2 linked regions of the Variovorax paradoxus genome follow. The protein of the gene in region 2 interacts with the protein of the main gene of each other region in a pairwise test. Links are inferred from orthologs where the notes say so. Each region holds a gene or a part of one and is shown on either strand. Other genes may lie near its edges. The genes, in order: ssb and recO.

Region 1 (8,934 bases), 1.9 Mb from region 2 along the record:
CCTCGCTGCGCTTGCCCGAACCGAACAGCAGCATCGCGACCTGGACGGCCAGCGCCACGCCGACAAAGCCGATCACGACGAAGCCGATCGTGCGCAGCATCTGCTTCTGGCGCAGCGCCTGTTCGGCCGCGATCTGCTGGCCGGCGTGGTGCTTGACCTGCTGCAGCACGCGCTCGAGGCGGTCGGACACGTCGTCTTCCACCAGCGACATCGAGCCGCAGTGCGAGCAGGTGTATTCGTTCAGGCCGGTGCGGCGCAGCGTGCTGCCGCCGCACTCGCCGCATTTGAGGGTCTGCAGGTCGATGCTCATGGATGTCTTTTCTTTTATCCCTTACCAGCCGAACACGTCGACGATGTTCTCGGCCGCCGCGGCGCTGCCCAGCAGCGGTACGAGCCGCTCGACCAGGCGCGCGCGGTGCACGGGGTCGACCTCGCAGTCATCCTCGTCGGTGAAGATGGCGTCGCCCGCTTCGTCCCACACCTGGCCGATGGTGCCCAGGCAGGCGGCCATCTCGAAGATGTCGGCGAAGAGCGGTTCGTCTTCCTGCCAAGTGCCCGTGCCGTGCATCGCGAACTGGATCGCACCGGTGCGCAGGTCGAAGATGAACGGATCGGCGCCCTGGTCGGCCACCACCAGCCAATGGTCGGGCCAGTCGGCAATGCGCTCGCCGGTGATGCCGTGCCAGCGGTAGCCCGCCTGCAGCTGCCACAGACGCGAGAGCGCAGGAATGCTGAACGGGTTGCCCGTGGTCGGCACCGTGAGGCCGGCATAGCCCACGCGGTCGTTGACCCAGTCGCCGAGCGGGCCGACCTGTTCGTAGAAGGTAGCGATGGCGGCGGGCAATGCCAGCTCGCCGTGCCAGTGCTCGGCGGCAGATTGCGGCGCGAGCGCGCCATGGGAAGCCAGGGCCGCGCGGGCCTGTTCGATCGATGCCACGTGTGTTGTTCTCCGTTCAGGCCAGGCAGGCGGTCTGCAATGCGGTGCGCAGTGCGTCGATGTCGCCGGGTGCGATCTCGTGCACGCCCGGCACACCGGCCAGGCCGCAGGCCGTCGATGCCACCACCGGCACGCCCGCCGCCACGGCGCGCAGCAGCGCGCGCGGCGCGTGTTCGATGTGCGCGGGCAGCACGACGACAGCGGCACCGGCCAGCCCGTCGCCTTGCCAGTTCATGTGTTGAATAGATTCGATGCCCTGCCAGAGCCGCGCGTCGTCCGACGGCGACCCCAGCACGCGCAGGCGGCACGGCCAGCCTTGCAGTGCGGCAGCGAGTTCGCGCGCGCCCTTGCGTGCCAGCGCGCTCGCAGCGAACACGACGACGGGCGGTTCTCGGCGCGCGCCATGCGTGGCCTTCACCTGCGGCAGTGCCCAATCGAGCCGCTGCAGCGTGGCCTGCGGCGCGTACATCGCCATGGCCTGCGCCACCGCGGCATGCGGCGTGAGGATGACCGCCGCGCGTGCGAGCGCCAGTGCTTCGTCGCGCACCAGCGATGCATCGGCGCGGAAGTCGCGCAAGGTCGCATCGCCGGGCCAGCGCTGCGAGGCGGCATCGAGCCGCTGTTCGATGTCGGCCATCGGCAAGGCGCTGGCCAGCACAGTGATGCGGCGCCCGTCGAGCGCGCCGAGGCGCTGCAGATGCGGGAGCAGCGACTGCTCGACCACCAGATGCGTGTGCGCCGGCACCAGCCGCGCGGCAAAGGCCTGCGCGAGCCAGCGCTGGCCGTCGATCAGGCTGGCTTGGCGCCGGCCCGCCTGCCGCGCCCAGAGCCGTTGCCATACGGCGCGGCGCAGGCTCGCGGCCCAAGCGGTGGTCACTTGTTCTTTCGTCGCAGGCTCGCGATGCCACCCCGCAGCAGGCACGCGCCAGAACGCGAGCCGCAGCGGCACGGGCTGCATGCGCTGCGCTTGCGGATGCGCCTCGCGCAGGTGGCGTGCGAACTCCGGCGTCCAGCCATCGACGAGCACCGCCGTGCGGCCCTCGGGACCGACGTCGATCGGCGGACGATGGCGGAAGCACGCGGTCTGGTCGCAGCTCAGGCAGCCGCGCGCCAACGGCAACGCGGTGGCCGTGTCGTCGTTCGTTCGCCGCAGCGTGACAGGCTCAGTGGGCACCGCCAGCGGCGTGCGCGCACGAATGCGCACCACGAGCTCGGTGTCGGTCAGCGCCACTTCGAGCCGCCACGCCTGCCTGGCGCGCAACTTGAGGTCGACGTAGTTCCAGAACACCGTTGCATCGATGGCGTCGCCGTCTGGCGCGTCCGCCTGCTCGATGCGCGCCGTGTGGCCGTGGCGCTCGACCAGCTCGAAGCCCGCGCGCACAGCCACGGTGGCGAGTGCGTTCGACAGCTGGCACAGCCCGCCGGCCAGCGTCGGCACCACGCAGCCGCCGCGCACCTCGCGCCCGACCACGAAGCCGCGCCCTGCCGCCGGCCGCCCCAGCTGGCGCCAGAAGCTCAGCACTTCGCCGGCCGGCACCTCGATGGCGTCGAAAGCAGATCGCGCCACGCGCAGGTTCTGCACCTTGCCGGCGACCAAGGGGAATTCGTCGGCACGGCCGTCGGACCACAGCGGGGTTCGGTACTGCGCAAGCACCGGCGCATCGGCCAGTGCGTGTTGGCCGCAGGGCCAGCGGCGGGCCGAGGGCCGCAGGGTTTCGCGCAGGGCGTGGGCCGTGGCGAGCAGCCGCGAGCGCAGCCAGAAGTCGATCGCATCGATGCGGCGCGGCGGCTGCCAGGCCTGCACGCTCACGCGGTGGGGCCTCGCTTGCGCCATTGGCCGAGGTCGGCTTCGATGCGCTCGTTGATGTTGCCGCTCCATTGCGCGCCGAAGCCGGCGTCGCGCAGCAGCTCGACGATGCGATGGCCGACCACGACGGTGTTGGCTTCGCGCTGCGCGATCTCGGGGATCATGCCGCCGCTGAAGGCAAGGTAGAGGCGGCCGTTGTGCACGGCGCCATCGAGATCCTGTGCGTGATAGAAGCAGCAGCCGCGAATGCCCGACTCGAGCCTTCCGGCCGCGCGCCACTGCTCGCGCACGTCGTCGTGACCGTCGGACAGCGTGTTGCCGGCGCGGTGCAGGGCGATGATGTTCTCGCTGCGCAATTGGGCGAACACGGCGTCGAGCCGGTCGTACTCGGTCTGCGCGGGCCACTGCGCCTCGGCGGCGCGCTTGGCGGCGCAGGCGCGCGTGGTCTCGGCCTTGATCCAGGCGCGGTCCTCGGGCGTGAGCTCATCGGGATCGAGGTACTCGTCGGTGATCATCCAGCCGATGTCGGCATCGGCGTGGAAGCCGCTCCACACCAGGTCGTGGATGCGTCCGCGCGTGTCTTCGGGGTCGAGAGTGAGGGCCATGCGTAGTGGGTCGTCGCTTGGTTGGCGACGGGTCATGCTTTCATTTTTCGCGGTCGGAACGACGCTCGATTCTCGCGTGTCCGCACCGCGGCGCTGCGTTAATGCGAAAGCATGCGCTCTGGCGGCCGTCCCTCCCGCGCCCAAATCATGAGGGATGCGCAAGGCCAAGGCAATGTGACTTTCGGCCAAGATTTCACGGTCATGGCCCATGAAAAAAGCCGACCCTGCGTTGGCAGGGCCGGCTTTCATGAAGACCTGAAGCGTTCGCCGAGTGCATCGGCGAGCCGTTCGGACCGCTTACAGCGGCAGTGCGTCGCCGTGGGCAGCAGCGCGGGCGGCGGCGCGAACCGCAGCGCGGTCGATGGTGCTGGCAACGATCGGGGCCACGCCCGACGAAGCACCTTCGGCGTACGGGTCGGCGCTGTGTGCAGCGGCGACGGCATCGGCACGGACGGCAGCGCGGCTGGTCGACGAGACGATCACTTGCGCGGGGCCTGCATTGGCGCCGGTGGCGTACGGGTTGGCGCTGTGTGCGGCCACGACGGCTTGGGCAGCGACGTCGGCGCGGCTGGCGGCCGAGGTCAGTTGATGCACGCCTTCATAGCTTTCGGCATGGGCGGCGCCGGCAACGGCCATCAGGGCAACAGCAACGGCGGAGAGGATCTTCGAGGCGGTCATTTGGATTTCTTCCTTCTTCAATTCAGTTCAAGTTCTTGCTTTGGATGTCGAACCGGTCTTGGGTGGGTCACCGCCCCTCTGTTCTTTTTCGGAGGGCGGCCACCTCGCTCGGGGCCCTGTTCACCCAGATCAGCTTTGAGGGCTGGTCCGTGAGATGAATTGTGCGCCGTCATCTAGGTAAAAACCCGTAGCGAAACGAACCACGGTGTTCACAGATTCGAAACAATTGAAGCGGAATGGGGCGCAAAGCCGTTTGTGGAGGGGGAAAACAAAAGCGCGTCGGGTTCGGGAACGCGCAATTGCCCACACGCTGCCTGCCGTAAAGCAAGCCAACCTCCTCGCCAACTTTCAGACACATGGGTGGCTGTCTGACACAAGCGTTTGCTTTGGCGGTGTAGTTTGTTTCTGTTCTTCACTCCACAGACACAAACAGAATCGCCGGCCCTGCCCGTCAGTGCGGCGCGTCCGTTTCCCGACATGAGCGCGACCACCCAATTCTCGTTTGACGCCGCAGCTGGCTCTCCCAGCAGCGCCAATGCGCCCTCCTTCGACGTCCCGGCGCCGTCCATCGAAACAGCCCCGGCCGACGGTCGACCCTTGCGCATCCTCGTCGTGGAGGACGATGCAGACGCCCTGGCCACGACGATCGCCGCGGTGCAGGCGCTGGGCCATTGGGCCACCGGCGTGACGAGTGCCGAATCGGCGATGACGCGCTACTTGCCGGGCGCCTTCGATCTGCTGCTGCTCGACGTCGGTCTTCCGGGCCTGTCGGGTCGCGACCTGACGGAGAGCATTTTGGCCATCGAACGCATTCCCGTCGTGTTCGCATCGGGCAATGCGTCGCCCACGACGGCCCTGCCCGGGTGTGCATGGTTGCGCAAGCCTTTCACGCTCGACGAGCTCAACGACGTGTTGTCCGTGGTGCCTCTGCAGCCCATCCGCGACGCCGCCTGAGGGCAATCCGAAGGCCTCGCGAGTTTCGACAAATGAAAAAAAGGCCCGCCCTCGAAAGAGCGAGCCTTTGTTGACCCACGCGAAAAGTCTGCTTCAGAACGGAATGTCGTCGTCCATGTCGTCGAAGCCCGACGACGACTTGGCCGGAGCCTGGCGCGGTGCCGGTGCCGGCGCGCGCGGTGCGGCTGCTGCGGGGGCACGCGGGGCGTAACCGCCACCGCCACCGCCGCCACCCTGCGAATAACCGCCGCCACCACCGCCTTGCGAGTAGCCGCCGTCGTCCTCCGGACCGCCCGACGGGCCGCCCTGGCCCTGGCGGCTGCCCAGCATCTGCATCTGGTCGGCGCGGATTTCGGTGGTGTACTTTTCGATGCCGTCCTTGTCGGTCCACTTGCGCGTGCGCAGCGAGCCTTCGACGTACACCTGCGAGCCCTTGCGCAGGTACTGGCCGGCGATTTCGGCCAGGCGGCCGTTGAACACGATGCGGTGCCATTCGGTGGCTTCGCGCATCTCACCGCTTTGCTTGTCTTTCCAGCGATCGGTGGTGGCCACGGTGACGTTTGCGACCTGATCGCCGCTCGGGAAGGTCCGCATTTCGGGGTCGCGCCCCAGGTTGCCGACGACGATGACTTTATTGACCGATGCCATATGCACTGCCCCTGATAAGTAGATGAAGGAGGAGGTTGAGAGGAACCCTCCATTCTGCCTGAACGGACGCCGGCGCCCGCCCGGGCGTCCGGTGTCCCCGGCCTACAGCCTGGCGCCCCGGCCGATGCCAGAATGAACACCCTCCCCCGCCCGCCCGATGAACCACGAGCCCGACTTCCTCGAACACCTGCGCGCCGAGCTGTCCAGCGGGCGCATCTGGCTCGACCGGGCCATCGTGCTGGGTTACGCCATTGCGGCCGGGCTGTTCGTGGTGGGCTTCACGCTCGCCAGCGACTGGGTCTTCGGCGCCTTCCACCGCTTCTACGCCGCCTGGCCCTGGGCGGTGCTACTGACCACGCCGGCAATCACCGCCGGTATCGTCTGGTGCACGCTGCGCTTCTTCCCCGGCGCGGGCGGCTCGGGCATTCCGCAGATCAAGGCGGCGCTGCATCCGGCGCTGCCCGAGGAGCGCCGCTTCCTGTTTGCCTCGCTGCGTCTCACCGTCGCCAAGATCGGCCTGGGCGTGGCGGGCTTTGCCGCCGGGCTGTCGATCGGGCGCGAGGGCCCGTCGGTGCAGGTGGCGGCCGGGGTCATGCAGCACGCCCGGCGCTGGCTGTCGCCCCAGACGCCGATCGACGGGCGGGCACTGCTGGTGGCCGGCGGCGCGGCCGGCATCGCGGCGGCCTTCAACGCACCGCTGGCGGGCGTGGTGTTCGCCATCGAGGAGCTGTCGGGCCGGCTCGAGGCGCGCTCCAGCGGCCTGATCATCACGGCCATCGTGCTGGCGGGGCTGGTGGCGGTCTCGGTGTTCGGCAATGCCAGCTACTTCGGCGTGATCCGCGTGCCCCGGCTGGGCTGGGACGCGCTCGGCCCCGGCCTGCTGGTGGCGCTGCTCAGCGGCGCCGCGGGCGGGCTGTTCGCGCGACTGCTGAGCGCCTCGCTGACCGGCGCGCCCGGGCGGCTCAACCGCTGGCGCGCGCGCTTCCCGGTGCGCTTCGCGGCGGCCGGCGGGCTGGCCATCGCGGTCATCGGGCTGGTCACGGGCGGCGCGACCTTCGGCGCAGGCTCCGAGGCGGTCAAGCAGATGCTGCAGGGCCACGACGAGCTCACGCCGCTGTACACCGTGCTGAAGTTCGTCGCCACCTGGCTCACGGCCTGGTGCGGCGTGCCGGGCGGCATCTTCGCGCCCTCGCTGTCGATCGGCGCGGGCATCGGCGACGCCGTGGCCCGGCTGGCCAGCAGCGACCTCGGTCCGGCGCTGATCGCCATGGGCATGGCCGGCTTCCTGGCCGCTGTGACGCAGGCGCCGCTCACGGCCTTCATCATCGTGATGGAGATGGTCGACGGCCACGCCATGGTGCTGAGCCTGATGGCCGCCGCGCTGCTGGCCAGCCTGGTCTCGCGCATGATCAGCCGGCCGTTGTACGAAACCCTGGCCGAATTCATGGTGGGACGCGCCATCGCCGCCTCCAAGCCGGTGCGGCCGCCCGCACCGGACGCCCCTGCTGCTTCTGCGCCGTCCAGCCCTTCGCCATGACAGACGGGGCCAGCCCCTCTATCATGTCCGGTTGCCCTCGGACGACCGCACCCCTTGAATTCACCCACCCCTGAAGACACCCCGGAACGCGACGCCTACCTTGGCGCGCTGCTCGCACAGCAGCGCATCAGCATCCGCGGCGCGCGCACCCACAACCTGAAGAACGTCGACCTCGACATTCCGCGCAACAAGCTGGTGGTCATCACCGGCCTGTCGGGCTCGGGCAAGTCGAGCCTGGCGTTCGACACGCTGTATGCCGAAGGGCAGCGGCGCTACGTGGAAAGCCTCTCGGCCTATGCGCGGCAGTTCCTGCAGCTCATGGACAAGCCCGATGTCGACGTGATCGAGGGGCTGTCGCCCGCCATCAGCATCGAGCAGAAGGCCACCAGCCACAACCCGCGCTCCACCGTGGGCACGGTGACCGAGATCCACGACTACCTGCGCCTGCTGTACGCCCGCGCCGGCACGCCCTTCTGCCCCGACCACCACCTGCCGCTGCAGGCACAAACGGTCTCGCAGATGGTCGACGCCACGCTGGCGCTGCCCGACGAGCCCCGCCTGATGATCCTGGCGCCCGTGGCGCGCGAGAAAAAGGGTGAGTTCCTCGAGCTCTTCACCGAGATGCAGGCGGCCGGCTACGTGCGCTTTCGCGTCGACGGGCAAACCTACGAATACAACGACCTGCCCAAGCTCAAGAAGACCGAGAAGCACGACATCGACGTGGTCATCGACCGCCTGCGCGCGCGCCCCGACATGCAGCAGCGCCTGGCCGAGAGCTTCGAGGCCGCGCTGCGCCTGGCCGAAGGCCGCGCCATTGCGCTGGAGCTGGGCGCCGAGGGTGCGGCCGACAAGGAGCACCTGTTCAACGCCAAGTTCGCCTGCCCGATCTGCCACTACTCGCTGTCCGAGCTCGAACCGCGCCTGTTCTCGTTCAATTCGCCCGTGGGCGCCTGCCCCAGCTGCGACGGCCTGGGCCACCGCGAGGTGTTCGACCCGGTGCGCGTGGTGGCGTTTCCGTCGCTGTCGATCGCCAGCGGCGCCATCAAGGGCTGGGACCGCCGCAACGGCTACTACTTCAGCATGGTCGAGAGCGTCGCCAAGCACTACAAGTTCGACGTCGACGCGCCCTTCGAATCGCTGCCGGCCTCGGTGCAGCAGGTGCTGCTGCATGGCTCGGCCGCTGAAGAGATCAAGTTCAACTACACCATGGAATCGGGCAACTTCGCGGGCAAGAAGCTCACGAAGAAGCACCCCTTCGAGGGGATCATCCCGAACATGACGCGGCGCTACCGCGAGACCGATTCGGTGATGGTGCGCGAAGACCTCGCACGCTTTCGCAACCAGCAGCCCTGCCCCGACTGCGGCGGCTCGCGGCTGCGGCGCGAGGCGCGCAATGTGTTCCTGGTGGACGACACCGGCCACGTGGCCGCGAACGGCGGCGAGCCCCCGCGCATGGCGATCTTCGAACTGAGCCACCTCACGCTGCGCGATGCCTACGCCTGGTTCAGCACGCTCAAGCTGCGCGGCGCCAAGGCCGACATCGCCGACAAGGTGGTGCGCGAGATCGGCCTGCGCCTGAAATTCCTCAACGACGTGGGCCTCAACTACCTGAGCCTGGACCGCAGCGCCGAAACGCTCTCGGGCGGCGAGGCGCAGCGCATTCGCCTCGCGTCGCAGATCGGCTCGGGCCTCACGGGCGTGATGTACGTGCTCGACGAGCCCAGCATCGGCCTGCACCAGCGCGACAACGACCGCCTCATCGGCACGC
Region 2 (9,116 bases):
TCGGTTTCGTCGGTGACGGTCACATGCGCCGTCAGGCCCTGCGCCTCGAACCAGTCTTTCAGCTCACCGTGCAGCACGATCACCGGCTTGCCGCTGCGCAGGTTGGCGATCTCGCACGAGCGCCAGGTCATCGGCATGCGCATGCCCAGGCCGATGGCCTTGCTGAAGGCTTCCTTGGCGGAAAAGCGCGTGGCAAGGTAGCTCAGGCCGCGCTTGGGCCAGCGTGCGGCGCGGGCCTGCCAGATGGCGAATTCGGCGTCGCTCAACACCTTGCGGGCGAAGCGCTCGCCCTGGCGCTCGAAGGTGGCCGCGATGCGGCGCACGTCGCAGATGTCGGTCCCGATGCCGTAGATCATGCGGCGTCGGCGATGCAGCGCAGGTAGTCGCGCGTGGCGGCGGCGTACCCGAGTTCAAGCGCATCGGCGACGAAGGCATGGCCGATCGACACCTCGTGCACGCCGCGCACCGCGCGCAGGAACGGCGTGAGGTTGTCACGGCTCAGGTCGTGCCCGGCGTTGACGCCCAGGCCCACCGCGTGGGCGGCCTGTGCCGCGGCCACGTAGCGCGCGAGCACGGCGGCTTCCTGCGGCGTGCCGCGCGAGGCGGCGTAGCCTTCGGTGTAGAGCTCGACGCGGTCGGCCCCCACGGCCTTGACGGCAGCCATCATCTCGGGAATCGGGTCCATGAACAGGCTCACGCGCACGCCCAGTGCCTTGGCTTCGGCGATCAGCGGGCGCAGGCGCTCGGCGTCTTCGGGGAAGCTCCAGCCATGGTCGCTGGTCGACTGGGTTTCGCTGTCGGGAACGAAGGTGGCCTGGTGCGGCTTGATCTCGCGCACGAAGTCCATCAGGTTGTGAAAGGGGTTGCCTTCGATGTTGAACTCGACGGCCGGCCAGTCTTTGGCGAGCAGTGACCACAGATCGCTCACGTCATGCGCGCGGATGTGGCGCGCATCGGGCCGCGGGTGCACGGTGATGCCCTGCGCGCCCGCGGCGAGGCAGGCCTGGGCGGCGCCCACCACGCTCGGGATACCGAGGTGGCGCGTGTTGCGCACGAGGGCGACCTTGTTGAGGTTGACCGACAGCGAGGTGGTCCCGGCGTTACCTGAAGTGCTCATAGTGCTTGCAGATCTCTCATCATTTGCCGCGTGCGCAGCGTGGTCACGCCGCAATGGTAGTTGAGCAAGGTGCGCAGCTGGTTTCGCAGGGCACTGTTGCTGCCGGCGTTCATGGTCGCGACCTCGCGCAGGGTGGCGGTGAACGGCGTGCGGTCGTCGAGCACCTCATGCAGCGCCCGCCAGTCGGCACCGGCCAGCGCGGCCTCGTCCTTGGCCGCCTGCCGCAGGCCGGCTTCGGGCACAAGGCTGTAGCGCGTGCGGGCCGCCAGCGGCTCCAGGGTGAGCGTCTGCACGTCGAGCGAGGGCAACAGGCCGACCGAACGCAGCAGCAGCAGCTCGAAGGCACGCAGCGCGGCAGCCTGTGTTGCGGCCTGGGCGCCTGCGTGGTCGCCGGCCAACACCTGCACCACGCCGGCATAGGCGTCGAACAGCGCCTCATGCGCGTCGTCGCGCGCCAGCAGGCGCAGCAGCAGTTCGTTGACGTAGTAGCCCGAGAGCAGCGCCTCGCCGGTCGGCATGACGTGGCCGCCCATCCACTCGGCGCCTTTCAGCGTGCGGATCTCGGCGTCGCCACCGTAGTTGAGCTGCAGCGGCTGTAGCGGCAGCAGCACCGGACGGAAATTGGAACTCGGCCGCTTCGCCCCCTTGGCCACGAGCGCGATGCGCCCGTGGTGGCGGGTGAAGACCTCGAGGATCAGGCTCGACTCGCTCCAGTCGTAGCGATGGAGCACGTAAGCCGGTTCATGCGAAACGCGATGGGTGGCGGCCACTTCATTCGTAACCGAAGGAGCGCACGCGCGCCTCGTCGTCGGCCCAGCCGGAACGCACCTTCACCCACAGTTCGAGGAACACTTTGGCGTCGGCCAGCTTCTCGAGCTCGACGCGGGTTTCCATGCCGATGCGCTTGATGCGTTCGCCCTTGTCGCCGATCACCATGGCCTTGTGGCCATCGCGCTCGACCACGATGGTGGCGGCAATGCGCAGCAGGCGCTTCTGGCCCTTCTTCTGGGGCGGCTCTTCCTCGAACTTGTCGATGATGACGGTCGAGGTGTAGGGCAGCTCGTCGCCCGTGAGGCGGAAGAGTTTTTCGCGCACCAGCTCGCCGGCGAGGAATTTCTCGCTGCGGTCGGTGAGTTCGTCCTCGGCGTAGAACCAGGGCTGCTCGGGCAGGTACTTCTCGCAGATGCCGAACAGGCGCTCGACGTCTTTCGCGTTCTTGGCCGACATCGGCACGAACTCGGCGAACGCGTGCTTGGCCTGCATGGTCTGCAGCCAGGGCGCGATGTCGCCGCGGCGGTGCACGTTGTCGAGTTTGTTGGCCAGCAGCACGGTCGGGATGCCCTTGCCGAGCAGCTTGAGCACGCGCTCGTCGGCCGGCGTGAAGCTGCCGGCCTCGACCACGAACAGGATCAGGTCCACATCGCCTACCGCGCCCTGCACGGTCTTGTTGAGCGACTTGTTCAGCGCGTTGGCATGCAGGGTCTGGAAACCCGGCGTGTCGACGAACACGAACTGCGTGGCGCCCAGCGTGCGCATGCCGGTGATGCGGTGGCGCGTGGTCTGCGCCTTGCGCGAGGTGATGCTGATCTTCTGGCCGACCAGCGCATTGAGCAGCGTCGACTTGCCCACATTGGGCTTGCCGACGATGGCGATCAGGCCGCAGTGCTGCGGCCCGGTGGCAGGCGTGTCGCCTGCGGTGTCTTCGGGTCCCGCTTGGGGATTGGTAACGTCGTTCATTCTGATTTCACGCGGCGCCGCGTGCCTTGAGCCGGATCAACATGGCGGCCGCGGCAGCTTGCTCGCCGGCGCGGCGCGAGCCGCCGATGCCGCGCTCGCGAAGGCCCAGCTCGGGCACCTCGCACTCGACATCGAAAGTCTGCTTGTGCGCTGCACCCAGCGTCGCTGCCACGCGGTACACCGGCAGCTTCATTTTGTGGCCCTGCAGCCATTCCTGCAATTCGGTCTTCGGGTCTTTCGCGGCGGCTTCCATGCGCGGATTGATCTCGACCGCCTCGTAGAGCCGGTGCACCAGCGACTGCGCGGCCGCGAAGCCGGCATCGAGGTAGACCGCACCGATCAGCGCTTCGAGCGCATCGGCGAGGATGGAAGGCCGGTTCGGGCCGCCCGAGCGGGCCTCGCCTTCACCCAGGCGCAGCAGCGGCGACAGGGCCAGCCCCAGCGCGAGCCGGTGCAGCGTGTCCTGCTTGACCAGGTTGGCCCGCACGCGCGACAGGTCGCCCTCGGGCAACTCCGAGAGACGGATGTACAGCAGGTGCGAGACGGCCAGGTTCAGCACCGAGTCGCCGAGAAACTCGAGGCGCTCGTTGTGGTCGGCCGAGAAACTGCGGTGCGTGAGCGCGAGCTGGAGCAGCCGCGGGTCCGAGAACGTGTACTGAAGGCGCGCCTGCAGCGCGACGAGGCTGCCGTCCACCTTCTTGTTCGACACCGCGGTCAGCGGGACGCGCCCTTGTATTTGAGTGTCAGGTAGGCCGGTCCGAACAGGGGAATCTCGCGTTCGTACGCATACGACACGACGACCTTGTCGCCCACCTTCTTGATCTCGAGGTCGCGGCCGCTGACCGACTTGAAGTCGTCGATGGCCTGGGCGCGGTCGAAGATCGCGCGGATCTCAGGCACCGTGGCGCCTTCCTTGGCCTTGTTGGCGGCCTTGTCGATCGCCTGCCATTCGATCAGCGTCGGAATGACCTGCGCGACGACGACGCCCGCGCAGCCCAGCACCACCGCGACGAACAGCAAACCGATGAACGAGATACCGCGCTGGCGCGCAGCACTGCCACGGACGGACCGACTGTTGGTTCTCATGCCCTCTTACCCCTCGAACAGTAACGTTGACTGTTGATTAATTATTGAAACGGACCGATGCGACCGAGATCGCCGAAGTTCATCCAGACAAAGAAGGCCCTGCCCACGATGTTCTTGTCCGGTACGAATCCCCAGAAACGGGAATCGGCCGAATTATCGCGGTTGTCGCCCATCATGAAGTAGTTGCCTTCGGGCACCTTGCACACCACGCCTTCGACCGAGTAGCGGCAGTTCTCGCGGAACGGGAAGTCGCTGGCACCCGGCACGAAGGCAGGGGCGTTCTCGTCATTGAGGATCTTGTGCTGCTTGCCGCCGAGGTCTTCGTCGAACTGCTTCAGGATGCGCATCGACTCGCCATCGAGGTAGTCGGCGATCGGGGCCTTGCCCACCGGCTGGCCGTTGATCGTGAGCTTCTTGTTCAGGTAGGCCACTTCGTCGCCCGGGATGCCGACCACGCGCTTGATGTAGTCCATGCTGGGCTTGGGCGGGTAACGGAACACCACCACGTCGCCACGCGCCAGCGGCGTGCCGTCGGTGAGCTTGGTGTTGATGACCGGCAGGCGCAGGCCATAGGTGAACTTGTTGACCAGGATCAGGTCGCCGGTCAGCAGCGTGGGCATCATCGAGCCCGAGGGAATCTTGAAGGGCTCGTACAGGAACGAGCGCAGCAGAAACACCACCAGGATCACCGGGAACAGGCCCGCGGTCCAGTCGAGCCACCAGGGCTGCATCAGCAGGCGCTCACTGGCCTTGGCGTCGGTGGTGTCGACCTGGGTGATGCCCTGCCCCGCCAGCCGCGTGTTGCGTTCGGCGATGGAACTGTCGAGCGCAGCAGCGGCACGTTCACGCTTCGGCAGGAAATAGAAGCGCTCGGCCAGCCAGTAGACCCCGGTGACCACCGTGGCCACGAACAGCAGCAGCGCGAAGTTGCCTTCGAGCGCGCCGAAATACCAGGCGCCGACATAGCTGGCGAACGCCGCGAGAACCAGGGTGGTGAGGTATGCCATGTTCGTGGTGATCAGTCTTCGACTTGCAGAATCGCGAGGAAGGCCTCTTGCGGGACTTCGACGGAGCCGATCTGCTTCATTCTTTTCTTGCCCGCCTTCTGCTTCTCGAGCAGCTTCTTCTTGCGGGAGATGTCGCCGCCGTAGCACTTGGCGAGCACGTTCTTGCGAAGTGCCTTGATTGTCTCACGCGCGATGATCGTGACCCCGATGGCCGCCTGGATCGCCACGTCGTACATCTGCCGCGAAATGATCTCGCGCATCTTCGACACCACAGCCCGGCCGCGGTACTGCGACTGGCTGCGGTGCACGATGATCGACAGCGCATCGACCTTGTCGCCGTTGAGCAGGATGTCGACCTTCACCACGTCGGAGGCGCGGTACTCCTTGAACTCGTAGTCCATGGAGGCGTAGCCGCGGCTCACCGACTTCAGCTTGTCGAAGAAGTCGAGCACGATCTCGCCGAGTGGCATCTCGTAGGTCAGCATGACCTGGCGGCCGTGGTAGGCCATGTTCAGCTGCACACCGCGCTTCTGGTTGGCCAGCGTCATGACGGAGCCGACGTATTCCTGCGGCATGTACAGGTGCACGGTGACGATGGGCTCGCGAATCTCCGCCATCTTGCCGACGTCGGGCATCTTGGACGGGTTCTCGACCATGATGACTTCGCCGTCGTTGCGCACCACCTGGTAGACCACGCTCGGCGCGGTCGTGATCAGGTCCTGGTCGAACTCGCGCTCCAGTCGCTCCTGCACGATCTCCATGTGCAGCAGGCCGAGGAAGCCGCAGCGGAAGCCGAAGCCGAGCGCCTGGCTCACTTCGGGTTCGTAGCGCAGCGACGAATCGTTGAGCTTGAGCTTCTCGAGCGCGTCGCGCAGCGAGTCGTACTCGCTGGCTTCGGTCGGGTACAGGCCGGCAAACACCTGCGGCTGGATTTCCTTGAAGCCGGGCAGCGCCTCGGTGGCCGTGGCGGCCGCACCGCCGGTGCCGGGCCGGATCAGCGTGACCGTGTCGCCGACCTTGGCGGCCTGCAGCTCCTTGATGCCCGCGATGATGTAGCCCACCTCGCCGGCTTCGAGCGACGCACGCGCTTCGTTGGCGGGCGTGAAGACGCCGATGCTGTCGGCGTTGTACATCGCGCCCGACGCCATCATCTTGATGCGCTCGCCCTTGACCAAGCGGCCGTCGACCACGCGCACCAGCATGACGACGCCGACGTAGGCGTCGAACCAGCTGTCGATGATCATCGCGCGCAGCGGGCCGTCGGGATTGCCGCGCGGTGCGGGCATGCGCGCGACGATGGTCTCGAGAATGTCGTCGATGCCGACGCCGGTTTTTGCCGAGCACGGAATCGCGTCGGTCGCGTCGATGCCGATCACGTCTTCGATTTCGGTGCGCGCGTTGTCGAGGTCTGCGTTCGGCAGATCGATCTTGTTGAGCACCGGGATCACTTCGACGCCGAGGTCGAGCGCGGTGTAGCAGTTGGCCACTGTCTGCGCTTCGACGCCTTGCGATGCATCGACGACGAGCAATGCGCCCTCGCACGCCGACAGCGAGCGGCTCACTTCGTACGAGAAGTCGACGTGGCCCGGTGTGTCGATCAGATTGAGGTTGTAGACCTGTCCGTCGCGTGCCTTGTAGTGCAGCGCGGCGGTCTGCGCCTTGATGGTTATCCCACGCTCTTTTTCGATGTCCATCGAGTCGAGCACCTGCGCTTCCATCTCGCGCTCAGCGAGACCGCCGCAACGCTGGATCAAACGGTCTGCGAGTGTCGACTTGCCATGGTCGATGTGCGCAATGATCGAAAAATTTCTGATGTGATTCATCAACGGGAACGCTTAAGTACTTGAATTGGCTCGGGCGCCGAGGGGCGAGGCCAAGAAAAAAGGGCGCGTCTTCTGGAGACGCGCCCTGAACCAACAAGCAATGGCAACTGCAGTAGTTGGAACTTCATTGTAGGCAAAAAGGGAAGCACGTACATCCGGGAACAGGGTCCAAAGGGCTCGTTGCAGGTCCACAACATTAAAGATACAAACAGGTTATCCACAGGAACGGTGGAGCACTCACTGAACAACTTGTGGGCGATCTGTGGAGCACCGGTGGACGGCTGTCTGACATCTCGCATCGTGAAGGCCTTCGCCCTCTTTATGCGCTGACTGGCTGCCGAGAGCTGTCTATTCTACCGAAATCCATCCTTAGCCCCTTTATAAGTTAGTGAATGCAAACAAATATTGGCGTTTTGGAGGCCTCGGATTTTTTTAGAGGCCGGCGCCGAAGCGTCGTAAACACCTCGAAAAAATGGCCCCAAACCCGACTGCCGGGTGGGGCCACTTGACGCCGACGCCGTATCAGCGTGCGGGTCGGATCAGCGCGTACTGCGCCCAGTCGCCCCGGCGGTAGAGCACGCTCAGCGACTTAGCCTTGTCCGCCTTGGCCACCGCAGCCTCGAATTCGCGGGCATTCGCCACCTCGAGATTGCCCACGGCCAGGATGACGTCGCCCTCGCGCAGGCCGGCCCGTGCCGCCGCGTCGTTGGCAGCGTCGACCTTCACGCCGCCCTTCAGCTTGAGTTCTTTCTTCTGCGCATCGCTGAGGTCGCTGACCGCGAGGCCGAGCGACTTGAGGGCTGCGGATGCGGGCGGCTTCGCAGCCGGCTCGTCGCGGTCGGCGGCGCGCTTGGCGGGCTTGTCCGGTTCGATCTCGGCAATGGTCACGCTCAGGTCGCGCGAGTTGCCGCGGCGGAACACGGTCAGCGTGCTCTTGGTGCCCGGCTTCGTATTGCCTACGAGGCGCGGCAGGTCGCTCGGCTTCTCGATCGCCTTGCCGTCGAACTTGGTGATGACGTCGCCTGGCTCCACGCCAGCTTTCTCGCCCGGCGAACCGGCTTCGACGCCGCGCACCAGCGCGCCCTGCGCCTTGCCCAGGCCGATGGCCTCGGCCACGTCCTTGGTGACCTGATCGATCTGCACGCCGATGCGGCCGCGCGACACGCGCCCCGCGGTGCGCAGCTGCTCGCTGACGCGGATCGCTTCGTCGATCGGTATCGAGAACGAGATGCCCATGAAGCCGCCCGAGCGCGAATAGATCTGGCTGTTGATGCCCACCACTTCGCCGCGCATGTTGATCAGCGGACCGCCCGAATTGCCGGGGTTGATGGCCACGTCGGTCTGGATGAACGGCAGGTACTCGCCGGTGTCGCGCTGCTTGGCGCTCACGATGCCGGCCGTGACGGTGTTCTCGAGGCCGAACGGCGAACCGATCGCCATGACCCACTCACCGACGCGCAGCTTCGAGATGTCGCCCACCTTCACCGCGGGCAGGCCCGTGGCTTCGATCTTGACCACGGCCACGTCGGTGCGTTTGTCGGCGCCGATGATCTTGGCCTTGAACTCGCGCTTGTCGGGCAGCGTGACCAGCACCTCGGAGGCGTCTTCCACCACGTGCGCATTGGTCATGACGTAGCCGTCGCCCGTCAGGATGAAGCCCGAGCCCACGCCGCGCGGGCGCTGCTCTTCCTCTTGCTGCGGACGGTTCGGGCGCGGCCCCTGGCGCGGGGTGCCCGGCGCCGGCTGGCCGAAGAAGCGGCGGAAGAACTCCTGCATCTCCTCGTCCATCTCGCCGTTGCCGCCGCCGCGCTGCGCAACCTTCTCGACAGTGCGGATGTTGACCACGGACGGGCCGACCTGGTCGACCAGGTCGGTGAAGTCGGGCAGCGTGCGCGTCTGCGCATGCACCGACTCGACCGGCAGGAAAGTGGCACCGGCCGTCAGTGCCAGCGCAAAGGCCAGCAGACCGGAACGAAGCTTGTGTCCCTCGACTTTGAACATCATCGGTTGTCTTTCCAAAAGAACAGAGCTGCAAATAACGACAGAGGCTATGAGTAGGCTACGTCGGCTTGGTTCAGCATGAACGCCTGCATGGCGTCAGCCCATCGCCCGTCAGCGCGTGCGCGCGAGGCTCTGGGCAAAGGCATTGAGTGTCTGCTGCGGCACCTCGCCGACCGCAGTCAGCCACCAGTCGCTGGCCGGTGCGGGCAGGCGCCGGCGGATCGCGTTGGTGGCGCCGATGGTCAGCACGCCGTCGCTGGGCGTGCGCGTGGGGTCGTAGCGTTCGATGAAGAGCGAGACCGTCGCGAGGCCGTCGGAGAAGGTCCACTGGACGGTGCTCGCCTC

Evidence for each region.
Region 1: the proteins of recO (region 2) and ssb interact in binary tests that used the Escherichia coli proteins (3 or more experiments, as listed by UniProt). The link is inferred for Variovorax paradoxus from one-to-one orthologs.

What each region holds. Positions count from the first base shown.
Region 1 is NZ_CP045644.1:1,114,136-1,123,069, forward strand. The notes cover bases 3,853-6,616. They hold ssb (single-stranded DNA-binding protein), read right to left. Parts: upstream 5,630-6,616; coding sequence 5,075-5,629; downstream 3,853-5,074. Other genes in these bases: GFK26_RS05015 (helicase SNF2), read right to left, coding at 3,853-4,027; GFK26_RS05020 (response regulator), read left to right, coding at 4,505-4,981; GFK26_RS05030 (chloride channel protein), read left to right, coding at 5,787-6,616. Outside these bases: GFK26_RS04995 (FxLYD domain-containing protein), read right to left, coding at 1-310; GFK26_RS05000 (hypothetical protein), read right to left, coding at 332-937; GFK26_RS05005 (VanW family protein), read right to left, coding at 954-2,747; GFK26_RS05010 (DUF6891 domain-containing protein), read right to left, coding at 2,744-3,349; more of GFK26_RS05015, read right to left, coding at 3,647-3,852; more of GFK26_RS05030, read left to right, coding at 6,617-7,166; excinuclease ABC subunit UvrA, read left to right, coding at 7,221-8,934. UniProt on the Escherichia coli protein: Plays an important role in DNA replication, recombination and repair. Binds to ssDNA and to an array of partner proteins to recruit them to their sites of action during DNA metabolism. Acts as a sliding platform that migrates on DNA via reptation.
Region 2 is NZ_CP045644.1:3,054,282-3,063,397, reverse strand. What follows is about bases 1-2,946. They hold recO (DNA repair protein RecO), read right to left. Parts: upstream 1,888-2,946; coding sequence 1,114-1,887; downstream 1-1,113. Other genes in these bases: rnc (ribonuclease III), read right to left, coding at 2,862-2,946; era (GTPase Era), read right to left, coding at 1,889-2,854; GFK26_RS13995 (pyridoxine 5'-phosphate synthase), read right to left, coding at 353-1,117; acpS (holo-ACP synthase), read right to left, coding at 1-356. Outside these bases: more of rnc, read right to left, coding at 2,947-3,548; GFK26_RS13975 (DUF4845 domain-containing protein), read right to left, coding at 3,569-3,940; lepB (signal peptidase I), read right to left, coding at 3,982-4,947; lepA (translation elongation factor 4), read right to left, coding at 4,959-6,770; GFK26_RS13960 (DegQ family serine endoprotease), read right to left, coding at 7,293-8,774; GFK26_RS13955 (MucB/RseB C-terminal domain-containing protein), read right to left, coding at 8,883-9,116. UniProt on the Escherichia coli protein: Involved in DNA repair and RecF pathway recombination.